Regions from separate parts of the Streptomyces sp. NPDC029122 genome, predicted to be linked through region 3. Evidence: riboswitches for the same ligand, from Rfam matches in the RefSeq annotation. Region 3 holds a riboswitch; each other region holds the start of a gene.
The links. Region 3 has a riboswitch for cyclic di-AMP ahead of ACZ4WZ_RS08245 (M23 family metallopeptidase). Riboswitches for the same ligand answer to the same signal wherever they lie in the genome.

Region 1 (3,262 bases), on a different contig from region 3:
GCGTGCCGCCGGGTGGTGACGAAGCCCTCGGACTCCAGGGTGCGCAGCGCCTCGCGGACCGGGACGCGCGAGACCCCGTAGCGGCGGGCGAGCACCTCCTCGGTGAGCCGGCCGCCCGGCCCGAAGAATCCGGAGACGATATCGTCGCGAATCGCTGTGCACACCGCGTGCGCCGGAATACGCAAGGCCGGACCTCCGCTGGGTTTCGGTTCGGTTTATCGTGGCCGTGCTGCGACTCTATTGCAACACGCGATAATTTCCGAGCGGGCCCGGAAATCCGGAACAATCGACGGCCGGCCGGTGGCGCGAAGGCGACGGCGACAGCGGCGGACACGCGGCGGAAGAAGGCACGACGAAGAAGGCCCCGGCTCGGTGAGCCGGGGCCTTCTTCGGTGAAGCGCGCTGCGGGTCAGATGCCGACGCCGCGGTTGCGCAGGTACGTCAGCGGGTTGATGTCCGAGCCGTACGAGGCGCCCGTGCGGGCCTCGAAGTGCAGGTGCGCGCCGCTGGAGTTGCCCGTGTTGCCCGACAGGCCGATGACCGTGCCGGCGCCGACCTGCTCGCCGACGGAGACGTTCAGCGAGGACATGTGCCCGTACTGGGTGTAGGTGCCGTCGTTGTGGCGGATGACGACGTTGTTGCCGTACGCGCCACCCCAGCCGGCCTCGACGACGGTGCCCGCGCCAACGGCGTGCACGGAGGTGCCCTGGGCGACGGCGAAGTCGATGCCCGTGTGGCTGCCGGAGGACCACATGCCGCCGCCCGCGCCGTACTGGGTGGTGACGGAGGCGCTGACCGGGGCCACGAAGGCGTTGGAGCGCTTGCGCTCCTCCTCCTTGGCCTTGGCCTCGGCGGCCTCACGCTCGGCCTTGGCCTTGGCCTCGGCGGCCTCGGCGGCGCGCTTGGCCTCGGCGGCCCGCTGCTTCGCCTCGGCCTCGGCCTGCGCCTGGGCGGCGACGGCCTCGGCGGCGCGCTGCTGGGACTCGGCCTGGACCTCGATGTCGTCCTGCAGACCGTCGGCGACGACGATCGCGTTCTGACCGGTGTCCTCCATGGACGGAGCGCTGCTGTTGTCCGCCGCGAAGGCCGGAGCGGCCAGGGTGCCGACCACGCCCGTGGTGGCGAGGGCGGCGATGCCGGCGTAGCCGGCGGTCTTGCGGCTCAGACGGCTGGAACCACGGTGCTTACCAGAACCGGCGGCACGACTGCCAAACGCCATGAAGGGGGTGATCCTTTCCTTCCCTCTCGCCTACCGGGTTAGCTGACGGGTTCGGAGCAGGAAGGTCTCCTACGGGCCTCCTCTTGCGAGGGGGTCCGATTCACCCCAGGGACGCATGTGGGTCCCCGGCTCCCCAGGCTCGCGCCTGACGGGGACTCGGCGATCGCTGTCCGGTGCCGCGGGTGCGGCGGGTACGAACTGACGAACAGCACGGCCGACGCTAGGCGGATCGTCAGTCAATCGCCAAACAGACGAGCGCTTTTGTTGCGTACGCCACACCGCATACACGCAGCCACTCCACCAAACGGACAAAGGGGGCTTCGGCGGATGTTCCGCCGAAGCCCCCTGGAAACGGGGCCGGTTGCCGGCCCGTCTCAGGCGGTGCGCCGCTCAGTTGGAGACGACGGTGACCTCGCCGATCCCGAGGGCCAGGACGGGCTCCTCGATCTGCGCGGCGTCGCCCACCAGGATGGTGACGAGGCGGTCCACCGGGAAGGCGCTCACCACGGCCGAAGTGGCTTCCGCCGTACCGGTTTCGACCAGCCGCGCGTACAGCCGCGACTGGAAGTCGTCCGGCAGCTCCTGCTCCACCTGGTCGGCGAGCGTGCCGGCGACCGAGGCGGCCGTCTCGAACTTCAGCGGGGCCACGCCCACCAGGTTCTGCACCGCCACGTCCCGCTCGGCGTCGGTCAGTCCGCCCTCCGCGAGGGTGCGCAGCACCTTCCAGAGGTCCTCCAGCGCGGGACCCGTGTGGGGGGTGTCCACCGAACCGCTGATGGCGAGCATCGAGGCGCCCTTGCCGTCGGCGGTCGAACGCAGCACCTGCCCGAAGGCCCGCACGCCGTACGTGTAGCCCTTCTCCTCGCGCAGCACCTTGTCCAGGCGGGAGGTGAGGGTGCCGCCGAGGCAGTAGGTGCCGAGCACCTGCGGTGCCCAGACGATGTCGTGCCGGTCCGGGCCGATCCGGCCGATCAGCAACTGCGTCTGGACGGCGCCCGGCCGGTCCACGATGACCACGCGGCCCCGGTCGTCGGCCGTCACCGGCGGGACGGGGCGGGGCGCGGCCGTGTCGCCCGTCCACGTGCCCAGGGTGTCCGCCAGCAGGGCGTCCAGGTCGATGCCGGTCAGGTCGCCGACCACCACCGCGGTGGTGGTGGAGGGGCGTACGTGCGCCTCGTAGAAGGCGCGTACGGCGCCGGCGTCGATCCGCGCGACCGTCTCCTCGGTGCCCTGGCGCGGACGGGACATGCGCAGCGTCGCGGGGAACAGCTCCTTGGAGAGTTCCTTGGCGGCGCGGCGCTGCGGGTTGGCCAGCTCGTGCGGGATCTCGTCGAGCCGGTTGCGCACCAGGCGGTCGACCTCGCTGTCGGCGAAGGCGGGCGCGCTCAGGGCCTCGGCGAGCAGTGCGAGCGCCTTGGGCAGCCGGGAGGCCGGGACCTCCAGGGAGACCCGCACGCCGGGGTGGTCGGCGTGGGCGTCGAGCGTGGCGCCGCAGCGCTCCAGCTCGGCGGCGAACTCCTCGGCGGAGTGCTTGTCGGTGCCCTCCGACAGGGCGCGGGCCATGATCGTGGCCACCCCGTCGAGCCCCTCGGGCTCGGCGTCCAGCGGGGCCGCGAGGTTGACCTCGACCGCCACCACCTGCTGGCCGGGGCGGTGGCAGCGCAGCAAGGTCAGGCCGTTGGGGAGCGTGGAACGCTCGGGGGCCGGGAAGGCCCACGGCTTCGCCTCGCCGGCCTGCGGCCGCGGGTGGAAGGTCATCGTGACGGCTGCGGTGTCGCTCACTGCTCCGCCCCCTCGTTCTCGTCGTGCTGCTCGGTCTCGTGGGCCTCGGCGCCGGCCAGCGGCTCGTAGACCAGTACCGCGCGGTTGTCGGGGCGCAGTCGGGCCGCGGCCACGGCCTGCACCTCCTCGGCGGTGACGTCCAGCACCCGCTGGACGGCGGTCAGGGCCAGCTGCGGGTCGCCGAACAGCACCGCGAAGCGGCACAGTTCGTCGGCCCGTCCGGCCACCGTGCTCAGCCGGTCCAGCCACTCGCGCTCCAGC
Region 2 (3,262 bases), on a different contig from region 3:
CCGATCGGGGCGATCATGAACTCCTGGATGTCGACGTTGGAGTCGGCGTGCGACCCACCGTTGAGGATGTTCATCATCGGAACGGGCAGCAGGTGCGCGTTCGGGCCGCCGAGGTAGCGGAACAGCGGCAGGTCCGAGGCCTCGGACGCGGCGTGCGCGACGGCCAGGGAGACGCCGAGGATGGCGTTGGCGCCGAGCGAGCCCTTGTTGTCGGTGGCGTCGAGGTCGAACATGGCCTGGTCGATCAGGCGCTGCTCGGTGGCGTCGTAGCCGACGAGCTCCGGGCCGATCTGCTCGATGACGGCGAGGACGGCCTTCTCCACGCCCTTGCCCATGTAACGGTTGGGGTCACCGTCACGGAGCTCGATGGCCTCGAAGGCACCGGTGGAGGCGCCGGACGGAACGGCAGCACGGCCGGTGCTGCCGTCGTCGAGGCCCACCTCGACCTCGACCGTGGGGTTGCCTCGGGAGTCCAGGATTTCCCGGGCTACGACGACGTCGATGGACGGCACGAGCATCTCCTTCTGGGATGTGACGCTGGGTGTGCGGTGGCGTGGGGCCGTGGGACGGCCCTGCCGACTAGAGCCTAACCGGCTCGGGGCAGTGGGCTGCCCGACCGCCCGGGTCCTGGGACGAAAAAGGTGCCGAATGCCCGCCTTCCGGGACATAGGGCCCGTGTTCCTGTGCGTTCCGCGGCGGGCCGGGCATCGGAAGCCGGAGGTCCGGTTCCGCTATGCGGGTACCGGCGCACGACATGCCGCCGCCCGGCGCGTGGGGGATACGCGCCGGGCGGTGGGGATGCTGCGGGGTGCCGCGAGTGTTACGCGGACGTTCAGGCGAGCTTCAGCTTCTGGCCCGGGAAGATCAGGTCGGCGTCGGACACGGTGTCCTTGTTGAGCTCGAAGAGCTTCTCCCAGCCGCCCTTGACCTTGTTGGCCTCGGCGATGGTGCCCAGGGTGTCGCCCTCCTTGACCACGTAGGTGCCGTTGCCCGTCTTCGGGGCCTCGGTCTTCGGGGTCGACGGCTTGGCCGGGGTCCAGTTGCCCGAGCCGGAGCCGGAGCCCTTGGTCTCGGTGTCGGCCTTCGGCGTGGACGGCTTCGCCGGGGCGGGCTTGGCCGGGGCCGGCTTGGCCGGGGCGGGCTTGGTGGCGGGCTTCGGCTTGGCCGGGGTGGCCGTGCCGCCGCCGGTGTACGCGGAGTTGGACAGGCCGACGCCGCAGTGCGGCCAGGCGCCCTTGCCCTGGCCCTTGAGGACCTTCTCGGCGATGGCTATCTGCTGGGCCTTGCTGGCCTGGTTGGCCTGCGAGGCGTAGGCCTTGCCGCCGTACGCCGCCCAGGTGGAGGCCGAGAACTGCAGACCGCCGTAGTAGCCGTTGCCGGTGTTGATGGACCAGTTGCCGCCGGACTCGCAGGCGGCGACCTTGTCCCACTCGGACGCCGTGGCGGCGCTGGCGGTGCCCGCGGCCATCAGCGGGGCCGCGACGGCGACACCGGCGACACCGGCGAGCGTGACGATGCGGACGGCCTTGGAGCCGCGGCGGTGCTTGCCCTTGCCGGAAAGCAGCATGGATTTCTCCTCACCGACGCCTTCGAGGTGAGCTGTCGGGTTCGGGCGGATGAGTTGCCCGGTCACGCGGCGCGGCGCGTGTCTTCACCCCTAGCCGGTACGCGGCCGTCTCTCAACGGCCTCTCCCGGCGCCTACCTTGGTTCCCCCGCTCCTGCCTTCGGCGCTTGCGCGACGACTGTTCCCTCCGTCCGCCGGCAGGATTCGGCGATGCGGTCGAAGGAGCCCGCGGTGGCGAGCGATTCAGAAGGTAGACAGGTCTCTCCCCGATGTTCAACGTGTGATTTTGGGGAGAAACCGGCCTACTTGCGTTCCTCAAAGGCGCGTTTGCGCAGGTCGGAGCGGGGTTTGCGGAAGTTCCGGAACGAGACACGCCAGTTGACCGGAAGAGATGCATGTCTCATTTACCGATAACGGACATTCAAGTCTTATTGGATGCCCGAACTGCCCCTATTCCTTGGTTAGATCCAGGTTCTGGCCCGGCTTGATGAGGTCCGCGTCCCCGCCGATGACCTGCTCGTTGGCCTTGTAGAGCTCGTTCCAGCCCCCCTTGACCCCCTTGGCGTCCGCGATGGCCGCGAGGCTGTCGCCCGGCTTCACGGTGTACGTGGGATCGGTGGCGGCGGCTGACGCCGCGCCAGGCGCCGCCGGCAGCTCGACGGCGGCCGGGCCGCGGTGCTTGCCCCCGCCGTCGCCCGCCTCGGCGGACGGGGTGGCCGACGGGGTGCCGGACGGGGTGCCCGACGGGGTGCCCGGGACGGCCGGGGCGGTCGGCGTGAGGCCCGGGACGGCCGGGGCCGTCGGGTCGGCCGGGGAGGTCGGGGTGCCGGGCGCGGTCGGGGAGACCGGGGCGACGGGGGTGCCGGGGGCGGTCGGGGAGACCGGGGGCGTGGTGGGCTGCACGGTGAAGTCCGGCTCCGGCATGACGGGCAGTCCGCTGGAGGGGCCGAGCGGGTAGTCCGGCAGCACGCTCGGGCCGGTGGACGGGCTGTTCGGCGCCGGGGTCGGCGCCCCGAAGTCGGTGGAGGGCTTGCCCTTGCCGGTGACCGGCACCGATTCGTCCGGCCGGGCCGGGGTGGGCGCGACGGGCCCCGGGTTCTTGTTGTCGCCCGGGTCCACCTCGGGCTTCGGCCCCTGCTGGGTCAGCCCGGCCGAGGCGGAGCACAGCGGCCACGCCTGGGGGCCCTGGGAGGCCAGCACCCGCTCGGCGACCGCGATCTGCTGGGAGCGGCTGGCGAGGTCCGGGCGCTCCGCGTACGCGAGTCCGCCCGCGTTCTTCCACTGCTCCAGCGTGAACTGCAGGCCGCCGTAGGCGCCGCTGCCGGAGTTCGCGCTCCAGGTGCCGCCGCTCTCGCAGTCGGCGACCTTGTCCCACGTGGCGGTGTCGGCCGCGCTCGCGCCGGTGGCGGCGAGCAGCGGCATGGCCAGCGCGGAGCCGGTGACTCCTGCGGTGACGACGATCGCGGGTACCTGGCGGGGGCGTCTGTGGCGGCCGTTCCCGGGAAGCATGAGACTGCACCTTTCGTATAACGGCGGGGTAACGGCAGAACCTAGCCGCCTTCGAACGGATGTCACAAGTTCGGGAGTGGACTGACTTCCGGTCAGTTCCGCTTCGCGCGCGCCCTCAGGCGTTCGGGACTGTGAAGCGGACCGGGAGGGTGCGCAGGCCACGCATGATGAGTCCGCCGCGCCAGCGC
Region 3 (3,262 bases):
GCGGACGCCTCGCGGCGCTCGTGGACCGGTACGAGCTGCTGCACGAGGTGCGCGGACGCGGGCTGATGATCGGCATCGAGTTCGGCAGGCCCTCCTCCCTGGGCCTGCGCAGCCGCTGGGCGGTGCTCCAGGCGGCCCGCAAGGGGCTGTTCGCCCAGATGGTCGTGGTGCCGCTGCTGCGCAGGCACCGGATCCTCACCCAGGTCTCCGGGGACCACCTGGAGGTCATCAAGCTCATCCCGCCGCTCATCGTGGACGAGGCGGACGTGGAGCGGTTCGTCGGTGCCTTCCAGGAGGTCATGGACGAGGCGCACGGCGGGGGCGGGCTCATGTGGGACTTCGGCAGGACCCTGATGAAGCAGGCGGTCGGCAACCGCTGAGGCGCCGGCCGGAGGGGGTCCGTCCGCGCCCCCTCCGGCCGCCTTCCGCCCCCTCCGGCTGCCCGTCCGGCTCCTGCGCTCAGTCCAGGAGCCGGTCCCGCAGCCGCTCCAGGGTCTCGGGGGCGAGCGCCAGCCCCTCGGCGAGGTAGCGGTCGACGCCGCCCCACCGTTCGTCGATGGCCGTGAAGGCCTCCAGCAGGTACTCCGCGCGGGCGTCGAACAGGGGCGCCAGCAGTTCCATCACCTCGGGGGAGCGGGCCTCGGGCGCGTCGCCGCCCCGGCGCACCCGGTAGCGGTTGTGCGGGGCACTGGACTCCAGGTAGTCCGCCACGATCGCCTCGCGCTCCACGCCCAGGGCGAGCAGGGTCACCGCGACCGACAGCCCCGCCCGGTCCTTGCCGGCGGCGCAGTGCATGAGCGCCGGCACGCTGTCCAGCGCGAGCGCGTGCACGACGCGGCTCTGTTCGGCGGTGCGCGTGTGGATGATCGTGCGGTACGAGTCCCTCATGCGGGCGGCCGCTCTGCCCTCGCCCAGGAGTCCGCGGAGCTGGTCGAGCTCGCCGTCGCGGACCATCTTCCAGAACTCGCGGCCGTCGGCGGGGTCCGTCAGCGGAATGTTCACGTTGCGCACACCGGGCAGTTCGACGTCCGGGCCCTCCAGGGCATGGTCGGCTGCGTTGCGGAAGTCGAAGACGGTGTGCAGTCCCAGCGATCCGAGGAACTCTGCATCGGTTTCGGTGGCATGCGCCAGATGTCCGCTTCGAAACAGTCGTCCCGGCCTGACCCTCCGTCCGTCGGTGGTCGGCAACCCGCCCACATCACGGAAGTTGCGCACTCCGGACAGCTCCGCACCGGGCTGGTGTCCGGCCGGAAGGGGCTGGGGTATCTGCTGAGTCACGTGTATTCCTCCGTGTGGTCCTGTGGTGTCCGAATTGATCCGGTTGGGAGCAACTTGCCGTATGTGGAGGCGAGATCGGGCAGGGCCCCGTGAGCCAGATCATACGGTGACCGTGCGTGCCTGATCACGAAAACCGAATTGCCTTGTGGAGGGGGTTGTTGATGGTGCGGAATGGACGCAGGGTGACCGGAATTCCATTGATCCTTCATATCTGCGATTGCGTCAGGTAATTCACGGCTTGTTGCCCGGTGCCCCGCTCGATTACCTTCGCGATCGATCCGGGTGGACCGCCTAATCCTGCCGCCGCCCGGGAACCGCACCCGACCATCGCGCGCGGCAGGAGCGGGGGAACCAGGTAGGCCGCTGTTCCGGAGCGTTTCCGGCGCAGCTTGGGGTGAAGCCGAACCCGTGCTCCGCACGTACGGCCGGACATCTCCAGTCCGAACCCGACAGCTCACCTCGCAGGCGCCGGAGAGGAATCCGCCATGCCCGCAAAGGGTAAGCACCGCCGTCCGAAGTCCCGTTCCATATCCCGCGGTCTCGCCGTCGCGGGAACCGGCGGGGCGGCCCTCGCGCTCCCGCTGATGGGTGCCGTCGGCGCCCACGCCGCCCCGGGAGCCGCCCCGGCCGAGGCCGCGCCCGCGCAGAGCGCGCAGGCCCCCGAAGCCCTGCCGTCGCAGGCCCCCGCCGCCGCACCCACCGTCTACACGGTCGTGCCCGGCGACTACCTCTCCAAGATCGCCGCCGAGCGCCGGCTGGACGGCGGCTGGGAGCGCCTGTACGCCGACAACCGCGAGGCCGTCGGCGCCGACCCGTCCCTCATCCACCCGGGCCTGAAGCTGACCCTCGGCGGCGGCCGGGCCGCGGCCCCCGCCCCGAAGGCCCCTGCGGCCCCGGCCGAGGGATCCTCGAGCGATGCTCCGGCCGGCTCCAAGGGCAAGACCGGCGGGAGCTCGTCCCCGAAGGGCACCGCGCAGGGCACGGCCAAGGGCTCCGGCGGCACGGCGGCCCGCCCCTCCGGCGGCACGGCCGCCCAGGGCTCCGGCGCCGCGGCCAAGAGCGAGAAGGCCTCCGCGCCCGCCACCGCCTCCGGGTTCACCGCCCCCGTCGCCGGGGGTGTCTCCACCCAGTACCGGGCGAGCGGAGCCATGTGGTCCTCCGGCTACCACACCGGCGTCGACTTCATCGCGCGCACCGGCACCACCGTGAAGGCCGTCGGCGCGGGCACCGTCGTTTCCGCAGGCTGGGGCGGCGCGTACGGCAACGAGGTCGTCATCAAGCACGCCGACGGCAAGTACTCCCAGTACGCCCACCTCTCCTCGCTGTCCGTCTCGGCGGGCCAGAGCGTCACCGGCGGCCAGGCCATCGGCCTCTCCGGCGCGACCGGCAACGTGACCGGCCCGCACCTCCACTTCGAGATCCGCACGGGCCCGTCCTACGGCTCGGACGTCAGCCCGCTCGCCTACCTCCGCTCCAAGGGCGTGAGCATCTGACGGCACCCGCCGTCGGCACGGTGACCCGCGTGGAGCCGGGACCCGAGGGGGGTCCCGGCCCCACGTGTACTTATTCCTTATCCCCTGCGTGGTATAGATCACGGCCCGTCAACCCCTCATTACGTTGGCGTAGGTTGGTTGCCAAGGTGAAGGATGTCTTTCCGTGGCAGCGACGAAGACGACACTGAAGACCATCGGCTCGTACGCGGCGATCGGGGACAGCTTCACCGAGGGCGTGGGGGACCCGGGACCCGGGGATTCTTATCTCGGCTGGGCGGACCGGCTCGCCGTGCTCCTGGCCGATCAGCGCGACGAGCACGACTTCCGCTACGCGAATCTGGCCGTGCGGGGCAAGCTCCTCGACCAGATCGTGGCCGACCAGGTCCCCAGGGCCAAGGAACTCGCACCGGACCTCGTCAGCTTCTGCGCGGGCGGCAACGACATCATCCGCCCCGGCAGCGACCCGGACGACGTCGCGGAACGGTTCGAGG

Region 1: another riboswitch for cyclic di-AMP. It lies ahead of ACZ4WZ_RS22465 (M23 family metallopeptidase); the one in region 3 lies ahead of ACZ4WZ_RS08245 (M23 family metallopeptidase).
Region 2: another riboswitch for cyclic di-AMP. It lies ahead of ACZ4WZ_RS12780 (transglycosylase family protein); the one in region 3 lies ahead of ACZ4WZ_RS08245 (M23 family metallopeptidase).

What each region holds. Positions count from the first base shown of each region.
Region 1 covers NZ_JBVHWK010000020.1:23,789-27,050, forward strand. The annotation lists gene ACZ4WZ_RS22460 (GntR family transcriptional regulator) at 1-185, opposite strand, end outside; gene ACZ4WZ_RS22465 (M23 family metallopeptidase) at 410-1,219, opposite strand; cyclic di-AMP (ydaO/yuaA leader) riboswitch at 1,232-1,391, opposite strand; gene ACZ4WZ_RS22470 (M16 family metallopeptidase) at 1,610-2,977, opposite strand; gene ACZ4WZ_RS22475 (M16 family metallopeptidase) at 2,998-3,262, opposite strand, start outside.
Region 2 covers NZ_JBVHWK010000008.1:151,263-154,524, reverse strand. The annotation lists gene eno (phosphopyruvate hydratase) at 1-518, opposite strand, end outside; gene ACZ4WZ_RS12780 (transglycosylase family protein) at 833-1,567, opposite strand; cyclic di-AMP (ydaO/yuaA leader) riboswitch at 1,570-1,741, opposite strand; gene ACZ4WZ_RS12775 (LysM peptidoglycan-binding domain-containing protein) at 2,016-3,074, opposite strand; gene ACZ4WZ_RS12770 (cytochrome P450 family protein) at 3,190-3,262, opposite strand, start outside.
Region 3 covers NZ_JBVHWK010000005.1:20,190-23,451, reverse strand. The annotation lists gene ACZ4WZ_RS08255 (aspartate aminotransferase family protein) at 1-380, shown strand, start outside; gene ACZ4WZ_RS08250 (tyrosine-protein phosphatase) at 460-1,278, opposite strand; cyclic di-AMP (ydaO/yuaA leader) riboswitch at 1,597-1,759, shown strand; gene ACZ4WZ_RS08245 (M23 family metallopeptidase) at 1,764-2,771, shown strand; gene ACZ4WZ_RS08240 (SGNH/GDSL hydrolase family protein) at 2,935-3,262, shown strand, end outside.